Regions from separate parts of the Calorimonas adulescens genome, predicted to be linked through region 1. Evidence: riboswitches for the same ligand, from Rfam matches in the RefSeq annotation. Region 1 holds a riboswitch; the other holds the start of a gene.
The links. Region 1 has a riboswitch for cyclic di-AMP ahead of FWJ32_RS08710 (NAD/NADP-dependent octopine/nopaline dehydrogenase family protein). Riboswitches for the same ligand answer to the same signal wherever they lie in the genome.
Positions count from the first base shown of each region.

Region 1 (12,532 bases):
TACGCAGATAAATATTGAAAAGGCTACAGGGAAGATAAGGATTGAGGGTCGGGATTAGTCATGACCCTCGTTTTTGCTTATAAGCGATGCCACCAGTGTCTCGACATAATACAACGACCGTTCATTGCTCAATGTGTCCAAACTCATATGGATATATTCATGCAACTCATCCATGCTATTAAACCCTACCGGTAGAATGTTCATAATATATTTCATCCTTTCCTTTCTGAAGAATGCAGGAAAATGGCTTATCTCGTCATCTATCATTTTTACGATATCCTTTATGTTATCATCTATAAATTCTTCTTCGGCTGGGTTCTCATCCATGTCATGCTCGAAAAGATTAAATAGCTCTGATAATAGGTTGTCCTCCTTTGTGTCATAAAAAGCAAACCCCATGCCTTTGTATATTACCTGTGAGAGTGTCAGAGTATCAATACCTGACGAAATAAACTCATTGCCGTACTGGGTTAAGGTGGAGAGAAGTTTTAGGTGATCTTTCATCATGCTTCTGTCAGGAGGAGATAGTTTTACCGCTATCCTTCTGCCGTTTATATAGTCATCAATCATACTGCTTAAATATAAGTAATTATTCATGTCGATGCAGTTTGCGGCCAGGCTGTCTGTTATGATATCTCCAATTGAAAGAATGGAGGTTAAAATTGATTTGAAGAGATTTAATGCATTGGAAAAGAAACTTATAAAATGCATACCTGAGACTATCTCTTCATATGAAAGGCCGCCCGGCCTTTTATCCAGTCCATATTCCTTAGCTATTTCATAAAGCTTAAGGTAATATGGATTGGACGTATGGTTGGTGAGGCTGGCGAGATTTTGACATACTGCTTTAATGCCAGAGGGTGACATATTGGAAAGAGCCTCATTTAAAACCCTTTCCACATATGATAGGAACTCGTTTTTGACAAAACCCATGGGCAAGAGCAGTATAAGGCTTTTAATGTTTTTATTGACAGTGGTTCCGTTCTCGTCTTTCTCTATTGCAGCATACAGATAACCCATCATATCGTCAATAAATTGATGGTCACTGTCATATAAAGGTCGTAGGTCACTTGTTACATCTTTAACCACTAACTCCTGTTCATATAATGATAGGAGGATGTTTAGATCATCAATAGCGTATAAAACCCCCTCCAGAATTTGTAACAGGTTCTCTTTTAAAGGTACAAAGGCCTTAATATTTTCCTCCGAGAGATTTATGCACTCAGGTAGATTAACCTCAATAAATCGCAGCCCTTCAATTACGGGCAGGGTAAATTCTGAAGGGAATGACTTTATAAACCTGTTAAACCTGAAAGCTTTAAAAAAATTGTACATGTTGTTTACAGAGTAGTCCATTGTAAGGATGTAATTGTTTGAGGTGATTTCAGCAGATATCTCTTCAAAAAACCTGTGCATCTGCTCCTTATTCCCTCTTGAATCTTTAATTATCTGTTTATAGTTTTTCATTGCCAACCTCCAAATAAATTGAATTAAATTATATATAAATATGTCGAAAAATAACAACAAAATTTTGTTATCACTCTATTGACAAATCCATTCTATTATATTAAAATAAAATCACCAATTCAATATTAAATTAACTGCTGAATCCGAAAGGAGCGGGGGAACCAATTATCCGGGGTGAATCCGTAAGGAAGAGCAACTCTTTCAGCTCTAACCCGTCAGCTAACCTCGTAAGCATTGAAAGAGGAGAGTAGACTAATGAAAGCTATGGTTTCTCCATAGCTTTTCTTTTACTAAAGTTTATATTCTGCTACAGAAATAGGTTTTGCAGATGAGGAATGTCCGTATTCTGCAGTATAAAATTAAATATAATATTAAATTAACGCTGAATCCAAAAGGAGCGGGGGAACCAACTATCCGGGGTGAATCCGTAAGGAAGGGCCAACTCTTTCAGCCCTAACCCGTCAGCTAACCTCGTAAGCGTAGAAAGGGGAGTTGTCTATGAAGTTTGCAGTAATTGGTGCTGGAAACGGCGGCCAGGCTATGGCTGCGCACCTCTCTATCATGGGCTTTGACGTAACCCTATATAACAGGTCTCCAGAGAAGATAGAGAGGTTAAGGCAAAGGGGAGGCATAACCTTAGAGGGAGAGGTAGAGGGTTTTGGAACACCGGACCTTACCTCTGATATAAGGGAAGCGGTAAAGGATGCAGACATTATAATGGTTACGGTGCCTGCCTCAGGGCACAGGGATATTGCTTATGCCGTAATCCCTTACCTTAAAGACGGTCAGGTGATTGTATTAAACCCGGGAAGGACAGGAGGGGCTCTTGAGTTTAACAATATCTTAAGGCAGCTTAACATGGACAGAAGAGTAACTATAGGAGAGGCAGAGACCCTTATTTATGCCTGCAGAGAGAAAGAGCCAGGGACTATAAGGATTAACAGTGTAAAAAACATCGTGTTCTTTGCCACAATACCTTCATTTATGGTCTGGCCTACCGTAAAGATGATAAATAAGGCATATCCGCAGTTTGTGCCTGCCAAAAATGTGCTGGAGACGAGTCTTAATAACATTGGGGCAGTATTTCACCCGGCACCCACACTGCTTAATACAGGCAGAATAGAGGCTGATAATGACGGTTTTGAATATTATCTTGAAGGTGTATCCCCCTCAGTGGCTACTGTTTTGGAGAGGATAGATATGGAGAGGCTTCGAGTGGCAAGGGCGCTGGGCATAAAATTGCCTTCAGCAAAAAAATGGTTGGAAGAGACATACGGAGCCAAGGGGAAGACACTCTATGAGGCCATCCAGAACACAAGGGCTTATAAGGGTATAAAGGCACCAGCAACCGTGAACACAAGGTATATATTTGAGGATGTCCCAAACAGCCTTGTGCCTATTGCCTCTCTTGGCAATGAGGTGGGTGTGGATACGCCCACAATCAAGTCTGTAATACAACTGGCATCCTGTATGCACGGCATAGACTACTGGGAGAACGGAAGAAATGCCAGAAGATTGGGTTTAGATGGGTTAACAAAAGACGAGATACTGGCATATGCTGAAGGTAACTTTGCTTATGAGAAGGAGGTGTCGTTATGAAGAGGCTAATAATAGCAGCCGCACTTGGCAACGACGTCCATGTAGCAGGTATTATGAACTTCCTGAAGTTAGCCGAGGAACAGGGTTACGATACCATGTTTATGGGGCCTGCCGTGGCGCCAGAAAGGATCATTGAGGCCGCAATTGAGCACAGCCCGTACATGGTAGGCATAAGCTACAGGCTTACACCATCTGCATTAAAACCGTTACTCGATAAAATAGATTCTGGAATAGAGAGATACAGGCTCAAGGATATAAAATGGGTATTTGGAGGTACTGAGCCAACGGCCGATGTTGCAAGGCAGTACAGGATATTTGAAAAAATATTTGATGGGTCGGGGGACATGGATGATACCATCATGTATCTGAAGGGCATAGAGGATAACAGGGAAAAGAATGAGATTTATCCTCAAAGCCTGATAGGCAGGATAGAAAGCAAATATCCATTCCCTGTAATAAGACACCATTTTGGGCTTCCTGACCTTGGGGCGACCATTGAGGGTGTGAGAAAGATTGCCGAGTCAAAGGTGGTTGATGTCATATCCATTGCCCCCGACCAAAATGCCCAGGAACACTTCTTTGAGCCTGAAAAAATGGACCATGACCTTGATGGGGCAGGAGGAGCACCCCTACGTACTGCGGAAGATTTCAAGGCATTGTATGAAAATTCAAGAACAGGGAACTATCCTCTATTAAGATGCTACAGCGGTACCAATAATGTATTTGAAATGGCAAAGATGCTTTTAGATACCATACACAATGCCTGGGCAGCCATCCCCCTCTGCTGGTATAACCGGCTGGATGGCAGGGGACCGAGGGACCTTGTAACCTCTATAGCAGAAAATCAACAGCTCATGAGATGGCATGGAGAGAGGGGAGTGCCTGTAGAGGTTAATGAGGCCCACCACTGGGGTTTGAGGGATGCCCACGATGCCATATATGTGGCAGCCTCATACCTTGCGGCATACAATGCCAAAAAGATGGGTGTAAGGCACTATGTTGCCCAGTATATGTTTAACCTTCCTCCCAACGAGTCTCCAAGGATGGATATAGCAAAAATGCTTGCAGCTATTGAACTGGTGGAATCACTCCATGATGATGACTTTATAACCTACAGGCAGGCAAGAGCGGGCCTGGCCAGCTTCCCCACCGACCTTTACATGGCCAAGGGGCAGCTTGCCGCATCATGCTATACAGCTATGGCTATAAAACCCCATATCTATCATGTGGTGGGATTTTGTGAGGCTCACCATGCTGCAACTCCAGAGGATGTGATAGAGAGCGCAAAACTGGTGAGAGGTGTTGTAAAGAACCATATGCAGGGAGCTCCTGATGTCACCGCCGATGGAGAAATAATGAGGCGCAAGGACGAACTGGTGGCCGATGCCCTTGCAATAATTGATGCTGTCAAGGCCGTAGGGCAAGGCTCAAAAGACCCTCTTGCTGACCCTATAGTGATAGCCAGGGCTATAAAAATGGGGATCCTGGATGCCCCCCATCTTAAGGGAAACAGTATGGCCAATGGTACCCTTGCCACAAGGCTTATCAATGGAGCTCTATATGCCTATGACGAAAAGGATGGCAGGGTCCTTGCTGAGAGGGAAAGGCTTGACAGGATACTCAATAGCACTGAAAGGGTGCCGGCATAACCGGCAAAAAAGACACACCATGCGGGTGTGTCTTTTTTTGTCATAATTTATATGCATTCTTGTACCAAATATTTACAAATTATCCTTCCATAAATTGGTATAATCTTTCTATGGAGGGATTGGTATGTATGCTGATAATGTTGAAAGAAATGCTTCAGATACTGTGAAGGGTACATTCAAACTTAGGAGTTTTATAGAAAAATTTGTGCTTCTCTCAATAATGGGATTTTTTATAGGCAGGGTCGGGGTGTTTTATGGAAGTTTTCCCTTTGGCCTGGCCTATATAGGCAGTATTACAGGCAGGAACAGAACGAACATAGTCATCTCTGCCTTCTGCATTTTGGGGCTTCTCAGTTCAGGCATGTTTCCGAATACCATAAGATATATAGTAACTTATGCAGTCGTTGCTGCCCTTTTATATTTTTTAAAGCCCGTAGCAAAAGCCAATGTAAGGGCCTTGATTACCGCATCTGCGGTATTTACAGTAGGCCTGGTGATGTATTTTTTAACAGGACGCATAATGTATGACCTGATATTAGTGGTGCTGGAATCTGTAATTGTGTTTTCTACGGTATTTGTCTTTGACAATGCACTGGATATAGTACAGGGCTCCACATCAAGGAAGTATCTCAGCAAAGAGGAGATTATATCCTTAGGCATTACCTATGGGCTTATTATTACAAGCCTGAAGGATATCCGGGTATATGGACTTTCACTCTGGATGATTGTGGCGATGTCAGGGCTTACCATAATAGCTTACACTGGCGGGCTTGGGGCAGGGGCTGCAGTTGGCGTGCTGATGGCAGTTGTCACACAGATCACAGGGTCTGCGACATCCTCAACAGGGCTGTTATTCTCGCTTGCAGGGCTCTTGGCTGGGGCATTCAGCAGCCTTGGCATAATAGGTTCTGTAAGCAGCCTTGTTATTTCCTACTTTATATTGGACAAATTAGCAGGATATGTCATGTCCATCTATTTAAAGGAGCTTTTGCTTTCCGGCTTCATCTGTCTTTTGATACCGCGGAGCATGATTAAAGCCTTAAGTTTGTACCTTAACAGGAGTATAGAGAGATTTAAATCCAGCAGAAAATTAATGCATAAGACCAGGGATATTGTCTTTACCAGGCTTAAGGACATGTCTGGCGTTATGAGTGAGCTGGCTTCAGTATTTGACGGAGCAAGAAACTCGGTAATGGTTAGACAAGATATATCAAGGGTTATAGCACGGGCTGCAGATGAGGTGTGCGAGTCCTGCATCAAACGTAATCAGTGCTGGGGCAGGGATTTCTATTATACCTATCAGTTTATATTTGACATGATAACCCTTCTTGAGCTCAAGGGAGAGGTTACTGCCGAGGATGTCCCACAAAACAGGTGCATCCACGTAAATACTATGATAAAGGAAATCAACAACCTCTATGATTTTTACATGTTAAACTCCATGTGGCAGAAGCGGCTTAATAAGAGTCAGATGATTGTTTCAGAGCAACTGAAGGATTTAAGCCGAATTGTAAGCAACATGGCAGACTCCATAAAGACCCACGACCATTTCCGCGAGGATCTGGAGGAAGAGATTTTTGTTGAATTGGATAAAGATGGTATAACTCCTGAAGAGGTCATAGTACTGCAGAACGACAGCGGCAGCGATGAGGTCTTTATAAAAAGGGTGGCCTGTTTTGGTAAGGCCGAATGTTCTAAAATAATTGAACCTGTTGTATCAAGGGTTATGGGCAAGAGATACAGGAGGAAGGACGATGTATGCAGACTGGACGGAAAGGAAAACTCATGTACCATACACTTGGTGGAAAGAGAAAGGTACAACGTCACTACAGGTGTAGCGCATATAGCAAAAGAACACAGCGGCAATGGTGATAACTTTATATTCAGTGAACTTTCAGGAGGCAGATACCTCGTGGCCATAGGTGACGGCATGGGTACAGGCAAAGAGGCTGGAATAATAAGCAGCACGGCGGTTGGACTTTTAGAGAAATTTTTAAATTCTGGATTTACAGAGGATATAACGATAAAGTCAATAAATTCTATACTTAATTTAAAGTCTCATGATGATATGTATACCACCATGGATATTTCAATAATAGACAGGTATTCTGGGAAGGTAGAGGCTTTTAAAATGGGTGCTCCTGTAAGTTATATAAAGAGGAAAAACTCTGTAGATACAGTTAAAAATGAAAACCTTCCAGCAGGAGCTCTGGACGAAATTTCTATATTGCCCGTAAAGAGGATTTTAAATGAGGGGGATATGCTTGTTATGATGACAGATGGGGTTATCGACTGTATAGATGGAGAAGACAAGGAAGACATAATACAGGGGATTATAAAGGGTATAGATACCAGCAATCCTCAGGAAATGGCCGAGAAGCTGATGAAGCAGGTGCTCAATAAAGGGAAACCCGGTGATGATATGACCATATTGGTTTCCAGAATCTGGGGATAATGAATATTTCCTCCTTATTATGGAAATAATGAATGATATAAAACCATAAATTAAGGAGGAATCTTTATGTCTGCTAACATGACGATGAGACTGATAAATATAGTGACAGACGGGTGTTCCAATATTGGACCGGACCCCTGTATAGTTGCCGGAAACGTCCATAAGGACGGGATAATAATAAATGCCATAGGGGTTGTGGATGATAACGTCTGCAGCAACAGGGCATTAAAAGAGATTAAGGGCATTGCAAGGGCAGGTGGAGGAGTGCATGACCTCATAAGGATAAGCGAATTGGGGAAAACCCTTACCTCTGCCACTATGAGGTCTGTTGCCGGTACCCTGACCGAGGTGGTTGACAGAGAACTTAAGGAGGTCTTAAAAAAAGGCATAGACGAGATACATCCTGAACTTAGATTTCAGGTGGTGGACTTTATTAACAGGCTCACCGATGAGACAAATCTCAAGGTGGCCGTGGTCATCGACGCCAGTGGAAGCATGGCAGATAAGATTGATGAAGCTAAAAGGGGAGTTATAGAATTGTTGAAGTCACTGGGAGCCAGGAAGGGTGAGACCCAGATTGCTGTGATATGCTATCCATCAGAAAGAAACGGGGCATACCTGTTGAAAGGTTTTACCAGTGATATTGACGAACTGGAGAGTATTGTAATGGAGGTAGTGACAGGTGGAGGTACACCTACTGCCTCAGCCATTGAGTTTGCAGCAGAACTTATTAAGGATAAACCGCTGGCCTATGAGAGTTTGGTGTAGGCAGTCATGGAAATTATGAGGTCGGGACAGAAGATAACGGGGCTCTGGAGTGGCAGCACATATACCATAATAAAACCGCTTGGCAGGGGAGGTATAGGTGCTGCCTATCTTGTTTTAAAGGATAAAAAGAAATACTGTCTTAAGGCCAGCAGCGATGTAATAAGCCTTACACGGGAATACAGATTTATTAAAAATACAAACAAAAAATTTTTGCCTGAAGCATATGAAATCGATGATTTTATATTGAATAATGAGAGACAACACTATATAATATTAGAATATATAGAGGGGCAAAACCTGGCTGAGATAATAAGATTAAGGAAGCTGGATTTAAGGACTGTAATCAGCATAGCCGTCCTTATAGCAGAGATTTTTACTGAGTTTTTCAAGATGGGGTATGTATATACAGACTTAAAGCCTGAAAACCTGATGCTGGACACTAAAAATGGTATTTTACGCCTTATAGACCTTGGAAGCCTTTCTGAGGTTGGTGGTATGGTGAGAGAATATACTTCTGTCTATGACAGGGCATTCTGGGATTGTGGCGTCAGACGGGCTGACGATGGGTATGCAGCTTTTGAGATAATGATGTTTATAGCAAATCTTCTAATACCGGTTCATATGTATTCATTTAACAGGCGGGGTATTGACCTGATTTTGAGGAAGTTATCTGGTATTATCCCATCAAGACTGTATGGTATTATGAGTGATGTTTTTAAAGGCCATGCTGGCCTGGCCGAAACAAGGGAAAGACTTACAATGCTGTGTGGCTTGGCTGAGGTTGCTCAGGCAGACTGCCTTGACCTTTATATTAATATCATTTTAGTGGCAAGCTTGATTTTTCTTGTGTGTGTAATATTATATGTGTTATGAGGGCTGACTTTTATGGAAGACAAGGTAATCGCCACCATAAAAAAATATAATATGCTGGAAAAAGGTGATGGAGTTGTAGTGGGAGTCTCAGGTGGTCCTGACTCACTTTGCCTTTTATACATCCTGTACAGTCTTAAAGAGACATTCGACTTAAATCTGTATGTTGCTCATGTTAATCATGGCATAAGGGGGACTGAGGCGGATGAGGATGCCATTTTTGTGGAGAAAATTGCCGGCACCCTGGGTCTGCCATTTTTTGTGCGCAGGGTCAATGTGCCAGAGATTGTTAAAAAGACAGGCCTTTCCTCTGAGCTGGTTGGAAGAAATGTAAGATATGAGTTTTTTAATGAGATAGCTTTAAAGAAACAGGCAAACAGAATTGCTGTAGCCCATAATAAGAATGACTTGGCGGAGACATTTCTCCTGCATTTGATAAGGGGGAGCGGTACCACTGGACTTGTGGGAATAAGGCCTGTAAATGGTAAGATTATAAGGCCGCTTATAGAGGTTAGCAGAAGTGAGATTGAAGAATATCTCTCATTGCAAGGTATTGAGCCGAGGATTGATGCCACAAATTATGAGGCTGTGTACGACAGGAACAGGGTCAGATTGAGAATTTTGCCAGCTATGGAGGAGATTAACCCTGATGTGGTAGACTCTATTGCAAGGACGGCTACCCTGCTTCGCGAGGATGAGGAATTTTTTGAGGATATTGTGCTCAAGTTTTTAAATGATTTTGTAAATTATGAGGATGGCAGGGTGACTGTAGAAATACAAAATCTTTTGAGATTACCGATTTCAATAAGAAACAGGGTTATCAGGTATGCTGTTAAGCTTGTAAAGGGTAATTATCTTAATCTAGGGTTAAAAAATGTTGAGGATGTGGTAAAGCTGGCTTTAAAATGTCAAACTGGTAGCAGTGTGGATCTTCCTGATGGTTTGGTTGTTGAGGTCAGCTATGGTAAAATAATATTCAGAAACAGTTCGACAGAAAAGGTTGGCATGTTTTATTATGAGATAGAGCCCGGCCGAGAGGTCTTTATCCCTGAGATTGGTACAGTATTGAAGACCGAGCTTCTGGTAAGGGATGAGGTTGAGTTCGAACACAATCGTCTCACTGCCTATATTGACTTTGACAAGGTCAAAAATGGCCTGGCCGTGCGCAACAGGAGGCCGGGAGACAGGATAGCACCGCTGGGTATGACAGGTACAAAAAAACTGAAGGAGCTTTTCATTGACAATAAGATACCCAAGGAAAAGAGAGACCATATCCCCCTTATTGTTGATGGGGACGAGGTGGTATGGGCAGCAGGGGTGAGGCTAAGTGAGAGATATAAAGTGGATAGAGAGACAAAAAATGTCCTGAGGATAGTGTTTAGTAATGATATAAGGGCGGGCTAAGGATGTATCTGTTTGCTATAACAGACTTAGTATACTAAAACAGCCGAGAAAGGTGTGAGCTACAGTGCATGAGGATATAGAAAAAATATTAATAACTGAAGATGAAATTAAGGCTAAGGTGAGTGAACTTGGCCAGAAGATTACCAGGGATTATAAGGGAAAAAATCTAATGCTGCTCTGCATACTGAAGGGGGCTATGATGTTCTTGGCAGACCTCTCCAGAGCGATAGAGCTTCCATTATCAATGGATTTCATGGCAGTGTCAAGTTATGGGCTGTCAACCACATCTTCAGGAGTGGTAAGGATTATAAAAGACTTGGACTACAGTATTGAGGGGAAGGATATACTTATTGTAGAGGATGTAATCGATAGTGGCCTTACTTTGAGCTACCTGAGAAAGGTATTGCTGGATAGGAAGCCTGCCAGCTTGGGTATATGCAGCCTACTGGACAAGCCAAAGAAGAGAAGGGTGGAGGTACCGGTAGATTATACCGGTTTTGTTATAGATGACCTTTTTGTTGTTGGCTATGGACTGGATTTTGCTGAAAAATACAGAAATCTGCCTTATATTGGGATATTAAAACCTGAGGTCTATAAGTTTTAACCTTTGCTCTAAGGTTAAATCAACTGATACCGAGGTAATATTATAAGACAGCCTTTGAATAGACAAATAAAATCAGCTTTATTGTTTTTTAATATTAAATGTGCTAAAATTAATTGTTGTGCCATAAGTTTGGTTTTTAAAGGAGGCATGATTTTGAATAAAATTTTTAGGGATGTAAGTTTTTATATATTGATTATCATTGCCATATACGCTATAGTCAGCATGTACGGTATGCAGACTTCACAGGTTGAAAACTTTGATTATGCTCGTCTCATAAGAGAGATAAACAGCAATAATGTAAGCAGTATAACCATATCGGGTAATATGGTCAGTGGCGAACTTAAAAATGGTACTTCTTTTCAGTCAAATATAATAAATGAAGAGAGCTTTGATCAGTTTATACAGCCCTATATTGTCAGCGGTCAGATAAAATATGTTGAACCCAAGAATACAAATCCGCCATGGTGGATTCAGATGCTCCCAACAATATTTATGATTGTGATATTTGTTGTCTTCTGGTTTCTTATTATGCAGCAGTCTCAAGGTGGAGGCAGCAGAGTGATGTCTTTTGGTAAGAGCAGGGCCAGGATGCAGACGGACCAGACGAAAAGGGTAACCTTTGACGACGTGGCCGGTGCTGATGAGGAGAAGGCGGAGCTTCAGGAGGTTGTGGAGTTTTTAAAACAGCCACGCAGATTTATGGAACTGGGGGCAAGGATACCCAAAGGTGTACTGCTTGTAGGTCCCCCAGGCACGGGTAAGACTCTACTGGCAAAGGCTGTGGCCGGAGAAGCCGGGGTACCGTTTTTTAGCATAAGCGGTTCTGACTTTGTGGAAATGTTTGTAGGTGTTGGCGCTGCCAGGGTAAGAGACCTTTTTGACCAAGCCAAGAAGAACTCTCCATGTATCGTCTTTATTGATGAAATAGATGCTGTTGGCAGGCATAGAGGTGCAGGACTTGGCGGCGGCCATGATGAGAGAGAACAGACATTAAACCAGCTGCTTGTGGAGATGGACGGTTTTACTACCAATGAGGGTATCATAGTTATTGCGGCGACTAACAGGCCTGACATACTGGACCCGGCACTCTTGAGGCCAGGCCGCTTTGACAGGCAGATAGTTGTTGGCCTTCCAGATGTGAAGGGAAGGGAACAGATACTGAAGGTTCATGCAAGAGGCAAACCAATTGTTCCTGAGGTAGACTTTGGGACGTTGGCACGAATGACACCCGGTTTTACTGGTGCAGATTTGGAGAATATGATGAATGAGGGCGCTCTTTTGGCGGCCAGACGGGGCAAAAAAGCCATTGGCATGGAAGAACTTGAAGAGGCAATGACCAGGGTTATAGCAGGACCTGAGAAAAAGAGCAGGGTGATGAGTGAAAAGGATAAGAGGCTGGTTGCATATCATGAGGCTGGACACGCAGTTCTTGCAAAACTCCTTCCCAATACGGCACCGGTTCATGAGGTATCTATAATACCAAGAGGCAGGGCTGGTGGATACACCATGATACTACCAGAAGAGGACAAGTATTTCATGTCAAAATCTGAGATGATTGATGAGGTAATACACCTGTTGGGTGGAAGAGTGGCAGAGAACATTGTCCTGCATGACATATCTACAGGAGCTGAGAATGACCTGGAGCGGGCTACGTCTCTTGTCAGGAAGATGGTCACAGAATATGGCATGAGTGAGAACCTGGGCCCGATGGTCTAT
Region 1 is NZ_VTPS01000012.1:34,311-46,842, reverse strand. Features, by position in the region: gene FWJ32_RS08720 (CapA family protein) at 1-58, shown strand, start outside; gene FWJ32_RS08715 (hypothetical protein) at 55-1,467, opposite strand; cyclic di-AMP (ydaO/yuaA leader) riboswitch at 1,593-1,715, shown strand; cyclic di-AMP (ydaO/yuaA leader) riboswitch at 1,838-1,961, shown strand; gene FWJ32_RS08710 (NAD/NADP-dependent octopine/nopaline dehydrogenase family protein) at 1,966-3,066, shown strand; gene FWJ32_RS08705 (cobalamin B12-binding domain-containing protein) at 3,063-4,715, shown strand; gene spoIIE (stage II sporulation protein E) at 4,840-7,170, shown strand; gene FWJ32_RS08695 (vWA domain-containing protein) at 7,237-7,938, shown strand; gene FWJ32_RS08690 (protein kinase domain-containing protein) at 7,945-8,811, shown strand; gene tilS (tRNA lysidine(34) synthetase TilS) at 8,824-10,212, shown strand; gene hpt (hypoxanthine phosphoribosyltransferase) at 10,277-10,816, shown strand; gene ftsH (ATP-dependent zinc metalloprotease FtsH) at 10,964-12,532, shown strand, end outside.

Region 2 (12,532 bases), on a different contig from region 1:
CCAATTTTCACACCCCAGTCTTCAAAAGGTCAATACCCCATTTTAAAAGCATCTGACGAAGTTTGCTAATGGGCAAACCCACTACATTATAATAGCACCCTTTTATGCTGTTAACAATAAGGGAACCTTTCCCTTGAATGGCATATGCTCCCGCCTTATCCATCGGTTCACCTGTCTTTATGTATTCCATTATCTCTTCATCGGTAAGTTCATTCATAAGGACCTCAGTACACTCATAGTCATTTAAAAGTTCTCCATTGGATGTATTTATAATGGCCAGGCCGGTATATACCCTATGTATCTTTCCACTCAATCTCCTGAGCATTCTATATGCATCATCGTTGTCAACAGGCTTCCCCATTATTATATCATCTATGCATACTATTGTGTCAGCACCAATTATAATCTTATTCCCTACTACCTTCTTGGATACACAAGCAGCCTTTTCTAAAGCAAGATTTTTCACCATCTCACCGGGTGTATTCCCCTTTAAGACCTCATCGATATCACTGGGAATTATTGAAAAATTCAGCCCCAATTGCTCCAATAATTCCTTTCTCCGTAGAGATGATGACGCAAGAATAAAATCAGTCATAACATCACCCTTAATCATCTATGATAGTAAATATATATACCCAAAAGCATGCCAGCAACTGAAAGAAGGTTAATCTTCAAGCTTAAAGCAAGTAAAAATTCAAGATTCAATACATTCAGTACAATGTTAATGGGTATCCTAAATGCCAGGGTCTGTGCCTTTCCAAGTGCGGGGACCCATCCAGACAAGAATTCGCCCAAAAAACTTCCTATAACTGCAAAAATCAATACAAGAGCTACCAGATACCACAGACTTTTATTCCTCCGCAATTATATCATCCCCTCAAATTTTTAATCGAAACCTCCACACTGGACTTTAATACATCTTTGGCTGCGTTAGAAGCAAGTCCAATGAAAAAGCCAGTCCCCAAGCTTAAAAGACTCAGTATTGGAAGGTAAGTAAACATATTTATATTACTTATAATAAGGGATGAAACCGTTACCTGTGCTGCATTGTGTGCAATGGCACCAAATATACTTACGCCAATCATGCTGAAATAATTGCTGAAATACTTTAAAACAACCCACATTACTATAGTACTCGCTATGGCACCACTCAGACTGTAGAGAACGCTGGATGCCGCACCTCCCATAAGAGCACCCAGTATAGACCTCATCACAGCAACAATCAGTGCATCCGAAAGTCCAAAAACATACAGGGTTAACAGCGAAGCAATATTGGCCAGGCCAAGTTTGGCACCAGGAGCTATGAATGGTACAGGGATCATGTTTTCAAATATATGAAGCACCAAGCCTATACATATCAGCATGGATATATATATAAGTTTAAACGTATTTAGCCTCATTTGCGACACCTTCCTGCAATAATTACTTTCTTATTATAACATAAGAGGGTGGTTTTTTTAACAATATCCTTAAAATAAAAAAAGCGGGTCCCTTACCCCGCCAAATGCAATTCTCATATTTTTAAGAAGCAACCACCTCTGAAATAATTTCATCGAGGTTCAATATTGTCTTTGTAGGACATCTCGGTATACATGCACCGCAGTTTGTGCAGCCATCATAGTTTATCACAGCAAGGTCATTATCCATGGTTATAACTTTTTCTGGGCACTGCCTTACACATATACTGCACGCTATGCATCCAACTTTACATATTTGCCTTACCCTTTTACCCTTATCGTGATTATTGCAGAATATTATAACCCTCTTGCTGATATCTATGAGCTGTATCACATTCTTTGGACATACATCCACACACATGCCACAGCCAGTGCACTTTTCCTCATCAGATTCAGCTATGCCCTCCGCTGTCACATGTATGGCATCAAATGGACATACCCTCTCGCATGTGCCAAGGCCAAGACAACCAAACTCACATTCTTTGTCCCCACCTGAAAGAGCATTGGCTGCCCTGCAGTCCTTAACACCATGATACTTATATTTCTTAACTGCATTATTGTCTGTACCCTTACACATAACCCTGGCTATCCTTTTCTTCACAGTACCGGCATCAGTACCCATAATAGCCGCCAGGGCTTCAGCAACGGCCTGGCCGCCAACCACACATTTATTTATGTCAGCCCTGCCCTCTGCCACTGCCTGCGCATAGGCGTCACATGAAGCAAAGCCACACCCTCCATCATTGGCGCCAGGCAGCGCATCCCTCACCTTTTGCTGCAGTGGATTTACCTCTACATAGAACTTCTGAGAAGCATAGGCCAGTACTGCACCAAACAGCAATCCCATTCCACCCAATACAAGTAGTGGATATAAAATCTCCTGTATCAATTGATTACCCCCCTATACTAAGCCTCTAAACCCAAGAAAACCCAAGGACAATAAACCTGCTCCAATCAAGGCAGAAGGAAATCCTTCCAGGGCTTTGGGAATAGGAGCCAAGGCAAGCCTCTCTCTGATCCCTGCATATGATATCAGGGCAAATGCAAAACCTACCGAAGATCCAAAACCATTCACTACCGCCTCTATAAAGTTATATGGATTTTGCACGTTGAGAAGCGCCACACCCAAAACAGCGCAGTTGGTGGTAATAAGTGGCAGATAGATGCCAAGGGCTTGATAAAGTGTTGGGCTTGTCTTTTTTATTACCATCTCCACAAACTGAACCAACGATGCTATAACCACAATAAAAGCTATTATCTGCAGATACTCCAGACCAAACGGAACAAGTATATAATAGTTAATCAAATAGGTAATTGCAGCAGTCATAGTCATAACAAATACAACAGCCACACTCATACCTGTAGCGGTTTCTACCTGCTTCGAAACCCCAAGAAATGGGCACTCCCCCAAAAACCTTGACAGGAGGAAGTTATTCACAAAGATTGAACTAACCAATATTAGCAGCAGATTTGTCAGCATCTATTGTCCCCCTCTCCTTAGCTTCTCTTCTTTTTGCAAGCAACTCAGTAATCATATTGAAAAAGCCAATAACCAATCCGAGAGTCAAAAAGGCGCCTGGTGGTAAAACCATTAACAGAACGGGTTGAAATGTTGCCGGCATTACCTGAATTCCAAGGAAAGTACCGTTGCCAAGAACTTCCCTTACGCCGCTTATTATAACCAAAGCAAAGGTAAATCCAAGTCCCATCCCTAAAGAATCAAAGAATGTATTTATAACAGGGTTTTTCGATGCAAAGCCCTCTGCCCTGGCCATGATTATACAGTTGACAACTATCAATGAAATATACAGTTTCAACACATTATATAAGCTCAAAAAATATGCATTCATAAGCATTGATACTATAGTTGTAAAGGTAGCAATACTGATAACAAATATAGGCATCCTAATCTTATCAGGTGTTATCTTCCTAAGTGCAGAAATTATCACACATGAACCAATCAGCACAAAAGTAGTAGCAAGGCCCATTGCAATACCATTAGCGACAGCATTGGTTACAGCAAGGGTTGGACATAATCCTACAACCATTCTAAATGTAGGGTTTTCTCTCCATAGTCCCCTTGTCAAATCAACTAAATAACCCATAAACGTACCCCCCTTTGCCTATCACTTATTAATCCTATTAAATACATCTATTGCCGTTTGCACACCATTTGTTACTGCTGTAGAGGTTATTGTTGCGCCAGTCAAAGCCTCTATCTCATTCGCACTGGATGGCGGGACCTTTACTAACTTCAGCTGCATATCTGCAGTCTTACCCTTAAACTGAGCCTGCCATTTTGGGTCTTGAGCTTTGGCACCAAGTCCCGGTGTTTCCGAATGGTTTACTATGTTTATACCTGTCAACTTACCATCTTTTGTTATCCCAACAATAGTCTCCACCGGCCCACCATACCCTTGAGGCGCCACCTTTATAACATACCCTAACACATTTCCACTGTCTTTAGCCATATCAACTGATTTAACTATCTCTTTCTCATCACCACTTAAAAGTGATTCCCACTCTGATGTATCCATAGGTGTAAACTCTTTTGCTCCAGGAAAAGCCGTCATCTTAGCTTGATCTTCAGCAATTTTATTCTGTTCTGCAATAGGCCCTTTTGTAATGGCATTTACAAATCCTAAAGCTGCACCTGCAACACCAGCAATCAATAGCAATATAAGTCCAGTAACAATTATATCCCTTATGCCATTATTCTTAGGCAACCTTCTTCACCTCCCCGGTTCCAAACACCTTTGGCATTGTATACCTGTCTATCAGAGGCGTTACCATATTCATTATTAATATAGAATAAGACACACCCTCAGGATAACCGCCCCATAGTCTGATTACACTGGTGAGAAGTCCGCAGCCTATGCCCATGATAATTTGTCCTAAAGGTGTAACGGGCGATGTGGGATAGTCTGTAGCCATGAAAAATGCTCCCAGAATCAATCCTCCACCCAATATATGATACATAAACTGCCCTGTAAAAAGACCATTTGGGCCAAATATCCATGTAATTACACCAACTGTAATAATAAATGAAAGTGGTATCCTAAGGTTAATGACCCTCCTATAGAGGAGATACGCCGCACCTATAAGCAGTGCCAGCGCTGACGTTTCACCAATCGTACCTCCAATGTTCCCTACAAACATAGACCATAGACTGGGCAGCTGTGCCCCTACGGCTTCAGAACCTTTTAATATTGCAAGCGGTGTCGCTGATGACACTCCATCCACTGCACCCGGCGTTGTCCATGTAGTCATCTGGACAGGCCATGAAGCCAGCAGAAAAGCTCTTGCGGCAAGTGCCGGGTTTACAAAGTTATTGCCTATGCCACCAAAACACATCTTAACAATGGCTATCGCAAAAAAAGAACCTACTGCTGGAATCCACCACGGTACAGTTGGTGGAACATTAAAAGCTACTAACATACCCGTAACTACAGCACTGAAATCATCAATAGTAATCTCTTTGTGAGTCAGAACCTCTATAACATACTCCGTGAGAACTGCCGTTGCAACTGATATTATGGTAAGCATAAGTGCTCTAATTCCAAAAAATATCGTACCAGCAATCAATGCAGGTATCAACGCAATAACAACATCTAACATAATTCTTTCAATTCTAAACTCCGAACGAACATGTGGTGATGAGGTGACAAGAAACTGGTTATCCATTCAATACCCCCCTTAGGCCTGTTTTCTTCTTTTAGCCAGTATTTCTCTTTTAGCCAGTCTGATAGACTCTACAAGCGGTCTATTGCATGGGCAGATATACGAACATGATCCACACTCAATACAGTCCAGCGCATGATATTTCTCTGCAGTGTTAAAATCGTTATTTAATGCATAAGCACTTATAAATAACGGCATTAGATTCATAGGACATACATCCACACATTTTGCACATCTTGTACACGGTCTTATCTTTTCTGGTTTAGTAAGTTCTTCAGGTAAGATGAGTATCCCCGATGTGCCTTTTATAACCGGCAGCTCCAAAGTAAACTGGGTAATGCCCATCATAGGGCCACCTGTAATCAATTTGCCCGGCTCACCATTAAAGCCACCACAATATTCTACCAAATCTTTTAACATTGTACCAATCCTCACGAGGAGATTTTTTGGATTTTTTACCGCTTGGCCGGTAACTGTGACAATCCTTTCGACAAGAGGCATACCCTCTTTTATGGCCCTTGCAATAGCATGGGACGTGCCCACATTGTCTACTACAACACCAACATCGGCGGGCAATCCCCCAGAAGGCACCTCACGTCCCGTCACAGCCTTGATTAGCTGTTTCTCTCCCCCCTGTGGATATTTTGTAGCCAGCCTTACTACCTCCACACCATCAATACCTGATGCGGCCTTTTCCATTGCCTCTATAGCATCAGGTTTATTTATCTCAATGGCAATATATCCTCTCTTTACACCGAGGGCCTTAAGTATGGCTCTTAATCCAAAAACAATCATCTCTGGGTGTTCTACCATTAACCTATGGTCACAGGTAAGATATGGCTCACACTCAGCACCATTTATTATTACTGTATCAACACTCTTGTCAGGAGGAGGCGAAAGCTTAACATGCGTTGGGAATGCAGCTCCTCCCATACCGGCAATCCCGGCCTCCTTGATAATGTTTTTAATATCATCAGCAGAAAGGTCTTCAAGATCACCCTTTGGCTTCACACTCTCATCCAGCGTATCTAAGTGGTCATTCTCAATGACCACAGAATTAACAAACCTGCCGCTGGGGTGCATCCTTGGTTCTACAGCCTTTACCTTACCTGAAACACTTGAGTGCACAGGTACAGAAACAAACCCTTTTGCCTCCCCGATCTTCTGACCTAGCTTTACCTCATCACCAGCTTTAACGATGGGTTCGCATGGGGCACCTGTATGCTGGGAAAGCGGTATCACGACCTCATCAGGTACAGGCATTCTTTCTATCGGTAAACGGTTTGTGAGCTCTTTGTTATAGTGTGGGTGAACACCACCCTTAAAGGTAAGTATTTGAGCGCACATCTAATCTTATCACTCCTTTAAATTTAAGTGGGACTAATACTTATTCTACAGTGTCCCCCATAAATCCTTTTTTGTTAAAAATTTAATTATTATATCTTGAGCACTGTATACAAGTTATATTTTAACATAAAGTTTATCAATATAAAAGTTCAATTTAAAAATTATATAATCTCATATCTTCTAATTCTGCTATCAGTTTTTTATATAAATCCAACGATTCATATATAGACTTTTGTAATATATAAAATGACTTCCCGTCATTTAACATAGTAGATATTTCAAGTTTATCAACAGCATCCTCTTGCACCACTAAAATATCCTCTAATTCTCTTTTGCAGTTGCAATCTATGTCCCACTCATCCAAGAGCTTTCCCATATCATCCACCATCTTTATGAGTTCCGGCAGACTGTCATTATTATATTTTTTTGTTATCAAGTCTACACTCAATTGACTTTCTTTATCCATAATTAAAATTGCCTTATTCAAACATTCATCCAAAAGTTCCACCTCATCATGTTTTTGCTCAAGGTACGGGATCGTTATACTGCTTTCTCTCTTTTCTTCTGACACGGCTTTAATTCTCATCAAACTTAAAGCCTCAACCAATTTGTCTGCATTTTTTTTAGAAAAGGTAATGGCTGTAAGGTTGTTTCCATTTATAGGGTATACCTCTGATGATAAAAAAGGTCCGACAGCGTTGATTTCGTAATAAATAAGCGGGCGTACCTCATAGACATATATGCTTTCTGTATGAGTGGGTTCTAACTGCTTATATAGAGGAGCAACCAAATTAGATATTATATTATTCGATAAGTAGAACGATAATAACGGGATTATCATTAAAAACAGAATCATCCCAACGTATATTCTCATTTTCTGTCTTTTATTAACATTTTGTCTTTTCACCCTCATAGTCTTTCCCCCATTATTTATCATTTATGTTATATATTGTAAAATAAATATTAAAAAAAATAAAGGGGCCCACCCCTATTTCTGTCCCGACTTCACCATCTTCCCTGCTTTTTTATATCTATCTTTCTGAGACAGTATCTTTTTCCTTATCCTTATTGATAATGGTGTAACCTCCAGTAGTTCGTCATCAGCCAGAAAATCAAGTGCCTCTTCCAGACTCAAGGTTTTGGGAGCAGCAAGTCTGATAGCTTCATCGGCAGTTGCAGACCTCATGTTTGTGAGATGTTTCTTTTTGCATACATTGACATCTATATCTTCCTCGCGGTTGTTTTCTCCCACTACCATCCCCTCATACACCTCTACTCCAGGACCTACGAAAAGGGCACCTCTCTCCTGAGCATTATTGAGCCCGTAGGTTGTTGTGGTACCTGCCTCCGAAGCAACTAATGAACCATGATTTCTTTGTTTTATCTCTCCTTTATACGGCTGATAATCTATAAAAACATGGTTCATTATGCCATTACCCTTGGTATCAGTTAAAAACTCCGTCCTGTAGCCCATAATTCCTCTTGATGGTATATTGAACTCCAGCCTTATATACCCCTTGTCATTAGGCGTCATATTAATTAGTTCTGCCTTCCTCGGGCCCAATTTTTCCATAACAATCCCCATATATTCCTCAGGAACATCTATCATCAGTAGCTCTATCGGTTCATACCTTTTCCCATGTACGTTTTTGTATATAACCTCTGGTTTCGACACCTGGAACTCATATCCCTCTCTCCTCATGGTCTCAATTAATATGGACAAATGCAGTTCACCTCTACCTGAAACCTTAAAGGTATCTGGGCTGTCCGTATCCTCTACCCTCAAGGAGACATTTGTCTCTAATTCTTTATACAACCTATCTCTAAGATGTCTTGATGTAACATACTGGCCCTCTTTCCCGGCAAACGGGCTATTGTTGGTAGAAAAACTCATGGTAATTGTAGGTTCTTCTATTTCTACAAATTCCACAGCCTCAGGGAAATCAACATCAGCTATCGTTTCACCTATCTCTATATCTGGTATCCCAGATACAGCAACAATATCACCCATCAGTGCACTTTCAGCTGCCACTCTTTTTAAAGATTCATACTGGTATACTGTACCAATCTTACCTTTAACAACAGTACCATCCTTCTTTACAACGCTAACCTGTTGACCGCCTGTTATACTGCCCCTAATTATTCTGCCAATGGCCAGCCTGCCAACATAGTCGTCATAATCTAAATTTGTTACCAATAGTTGTAAAGGTCCGTCCACATCGCCTTCCGGCGCAGGTATGGAGTTTATAATGGTATCAAAAAGCGGCTTTAAATTATAGCCACTATCATTAAGGTCATACTTGGCAACCGCATCGCGTGCTGATGTATACACAATTGGAAAATCAATCTGTTCATCGGAGGCGCCAAGATCTATAAAAAGGTTTAGTACCTCATCTATTACTTCATATGGCCTGGCGTCGGGTCTGTCAATTTTATTTATTACAACTACGGGTTTTAAATTTAACGACAGGGCTTTGCCAAGGACAAAGCGCGTTTGAGGCATTGGCCCCTCACTGGCATCAACAAGAAGAAGGACACCGTCCACCATTTTTAAAACCCTTTCGACTTCTCCACCAAAATCAGCATGTCCCGGAGTATCTACAATATTTATTTTAATATCGTTATATCTTACCGCAGTATTTTTGGCCAGTATGGTAATGCCTCTCTCCCTTTCCAGTTCATTGGAATCCATTATCCTTTCATCTACTTTTTGATTTTCCCTAAAAATACCGCTCTGTTTGAGCATTCCATCTACCAGTGTAGTCTTACCATGGTCCACATGGGCTATTAGAGCTATATTTCTTATATCATTCCTCTTCACAGTTTAACATACCCCTTCCAAATAAAAAATGGATACATTAGTACCCATTGGCTAAACAGTATTATATTATATACCTTTAAATGATCTCTGTCAATGCCTATAATTACTTCACACGCCTTGCGGCTGCATAATGGTCATTATAATAACCGGAGAGGAGTGTGTCAATACGCACCTCATCACCGCCTGAAGAGCTATGAATAAAATTGCCATCACCAATGTATATTCCAACATGGTTAATTCTTTTCGAACCAAGAGTTTTAAAAAATACCAGGTCTCCCACCTCAAGATCTTCCTTATCCACTGCCTCTCCAAACCTTGACTGTTCCAGTGACGTCCTCGGTAGTTCTACCCCAAAATTCTTATAGACATAAGAAACAAACCCTGAACAGTCAAACCCCTTGGGCGATGACCCTCCATATGCGTATTTAACACCCAAAAACCTTTCTGCAAAGTCTACAATGTCTCTGAGCCCATTGCCCCTTGATACATCCTCTTTCCCTAATGATACATATGAAGCACTCATCCAACCCTCTCTGCCATCGGATAACTTTACCTGATACCACCCATCTGTCTTACCCAGCACCATTACAACATTATTTATATCTACCTGAGTAATCACTTTTGAGTCAAGGCTAGGGTCTTCCCTCAAATTGACATTGTCACCGGTTACTATACCCCTGGGAAATTCATCAGCAAGAACAGGATTAAAGAAACCAGCAAGCATAAGCGATGTGGATAGTACAGAAATCCCTAACAGGAATCTACTATATGTCCTCATTTGATTTCTCCCTTCTCATGCCTCCGAGGTTAGCTGACGGGTTCGGGCCGAAGGTAACCCTACCATCAGGCGAAACTGATAGATTCACCCCAAAATACGTCCCCCGTACCTTTTGCAAGGATTCGGCAGCCTTAGATAAATATGTATCTAACATGGATATAAAAATGGTGCCGAGAGCGGGACTCGAACCCGCATGAGGAATCCCTCACTACCCCCTCAAAGTAGCGTGTCTGCCAGTTCCACCATCTCGGCACATTCAACGAAAATTATTATAATATAAGTTTGGACATAAGTCAATACAGTAATTATATCATTTTCACAAGTTTTGGGTTTTCTATTATTCCAGGTATTCTACCCCTCTTGGCAATCGGCTTACCATCCACCTCTTTTAAATCCATCGTCATATCTATCGGTTTAGCATCTGAAATAAAACTGCCCACTCCAAAAGCATCTACACCTGCATCAGCCAGTTCAGCTATTTTTTCTGGATAAAGGCCACCCGAAACAATAATTTTGACATTTTTATAACCCTTTTGGTCCAGTCTGGCCCTAATTTCCTTTATAAGTTCGGGGGTTACCCCACCTCTTTCGCTGGGCGTATCTACCCTTATCCCATAAAGCCTGTCTCCTAAAAGTTCTGCCACTCTAATGGCTTCTTCAGCCTCATCTTTGAATGTATCAATGAGTATTGTCCTGTTTTCGTCTGGCTTTGATATTTCATCATATGCCTTTGCTACCGTCAATGTGTCACCGGCAATCAAAAAAGCAGCGTGTGGTACTGTACCGGTCGGCTCTTTTCCAAACAGTTTTGCTCCCAGTATACAGCTCGCATTGTCAGCCCCACCTACTAATGCTGCCCTTTCCATGACAGGAGCTACAGCAGGATGCACATGCCTTGCGCCAAAGCACAGCAGTGGTTTCCCCTTGCACGCTTCTTTGGCTTTTCTCGCAGCCGTCGCCCATGCACAGGAGCTTGCGAGCATTCCCAATATAACTGTTTCATAAACACCAAACTCTGAGTAGGGCCCTTTGATCCTCACAAGTGTATCCTTGGGGTTGAATGTATCCCCCTCTTTTAAAGCCCATACCTCAACGTTTTTATTCCTTAATATGCCCAATGCCTCAGTAATACCAGCAAATACCCCTTCTTCTCTCGCAAAAATCTCGGCGGTTACAGGAGTATCTCCAAGACCCAGGTGATTTAATATATCCATCGTCCTCAAAAAGTACACATCAGTTGTCTTTCCCTCTAGTATCTCTTCATGGGTTGCAGAAAACAATTTCCTGTCATGTTCTATCTTAACCCTTTCAAGGTCATTCAGGCTTTTCATTTGTTCCATTTATGTTATTCCCTTCTTTCTTTTGCCTTCGTAAAGTCTTGTAAAAATATGATAGTTTCTAATTATCTTATCTACATAATCCCTCGTTTCCTTAAATGGGATACTCTTTAGTTTTTCCCCATCATCACTATATTCCTTATCATTCAACCATTTTTGTACATTTCCTCTCCCAGCATTATAAGCCGCAAATACCAGGACAGGATCTTTAAATTCACTGTTGAGATTATTTATATACCAGCAACCAAATCTTATATTTACCTCAGGATTATAGAGAAGATCTTCATTATAGTTTTCAATCCCAAGGTTTTCCGCAATCCACTTTCCTGTATCAGGTTGTATCTGCATCAGTCCGATGGCACCCTTGCTTGATTTAGCTTCAGGATTAAAATTACTTTCCGCTTTTATTACTGCCAACACAAGATAAGGGTCAATTCCATATTCAACGGCATATCTTTCAACTATATCCATATACTTTGTGGGATAAATCATCTTCTGTACAGTGTTATATACCTTCAGCGAAACAAGTATGAGCAATAAAAAAAGTAAGACAGCAATTATTACGCCTATCCATTTACGAGGAATAAAAATCAATGGAATATACCCCCACATTGCAGATACCATACATTAATATAATTCTATGTAGGCCCAAATTAATTATTCTTTTTTATCACCCTTTCCCAAAGTTTACTTATCTGTTTTCTAATATATCCTATGTCTTTACTGTTGTCAATCACATAGTCAGCATACTTTACCTTCTCGCTTAACGGCATCTGCATGCGTATACGGTTCATGGCATCTTCATATGATAGTTTATCTCTCTCTATAAGTCTTTTTATCTGCTTGTCTTTGTCTATTGAAACTACCCAAACCTCGTCTACCATATTTTGCAGCCCCATTTCAATCAGTATTGCGGCGTCCAGTATTACAGCCCTTTCTTTCCCTTTTTCTTTCTCTGCATCTATAATTTCTTTTATTCTCTGGATTATACGTGGATGAGTTATAGCGTTTAGCTTATCCAATTTTTCCTTATCCGCAAACACTATATTCCCAAGTTTTTTTCTATCTATCTCTCCATCAGGTAGAAGTATGTCATTTCCATAGTAATCGA
Region 2 is NZ_VTPS01000007.1:26,190-38,721, forward strand. Features, by position in the region: gene radC (RadC family protein) at 1-4, opposite strand, end outside; gene FWJ32_RS13445 (Maf family protein) at 8-595, opposite strand; gene FWJ32_RS05685 (DUF4321 domain-containing protein) at 610-864, opposite strand; gene FWJ32_RS05690 (Gx transporter family protein) at 870-1,400, opposite strand; gene rnfB (RnfABCDGE type electron transport complex subunit B) at 1,522-2,346, opposite strand; gene rsxA (electron transport complex subunit RsxA) at 2,359-2,937, opposite strand; gene rsxE (electron transport complex subunit RsxE) at 2,906-3,562, opposite strand; gene FWJ32_RS05710 (RnfABCDGE type electron transport complex subunit G) at 3,584-4,183, opposite strand; gene FWJ32_RS05715 (RnfABCDGE type electron transport complex subunit D) at 4,176-5,141, opposite strand; gene rsxC (electron transport complex subunit RsxC) at 5,154-6,485, opposite strand; gene FWJ32_RS05725 (hypothetical protein) at 6,640-7,398, opposite strand; gene typA (translational GTPase TypA) at 7,474-9,306, opposite strand; gene FWJ32_RS05735 (C40 family peptidase) at 9,410-10,084, opposite strand; cyclic di-AMP (ydaO/yuaA leader) riboswitch at 10,087-10,222, opposite strand; tRNA gene FWJ32_RS05740 (tRNA-Leu) at 10,250-10,336, opposite strand; gene FWJ32_RS05745 (nicotinate phosphoribosyltransferase) at 10,390-11,424, opposite strand; gene FWJ32_RS05750 (lytic transglycosylase domain-containing protein) at 11,425-12,015, opposite strand; gene coaE (dephospho-CoA kinase) at 12,075-12,532, opposite strand, start outside.
Region 2: linked by a shared signal. The riboswitch ahead of FWJ32_RS05735 (C40 family peptidase) and the one ahead of FWJ32_RS08710 (NAD/NADP-dependent octopine/nopaline dehydrogenase family protein) in region 1 are both predicted to bind cyclic di-AMP.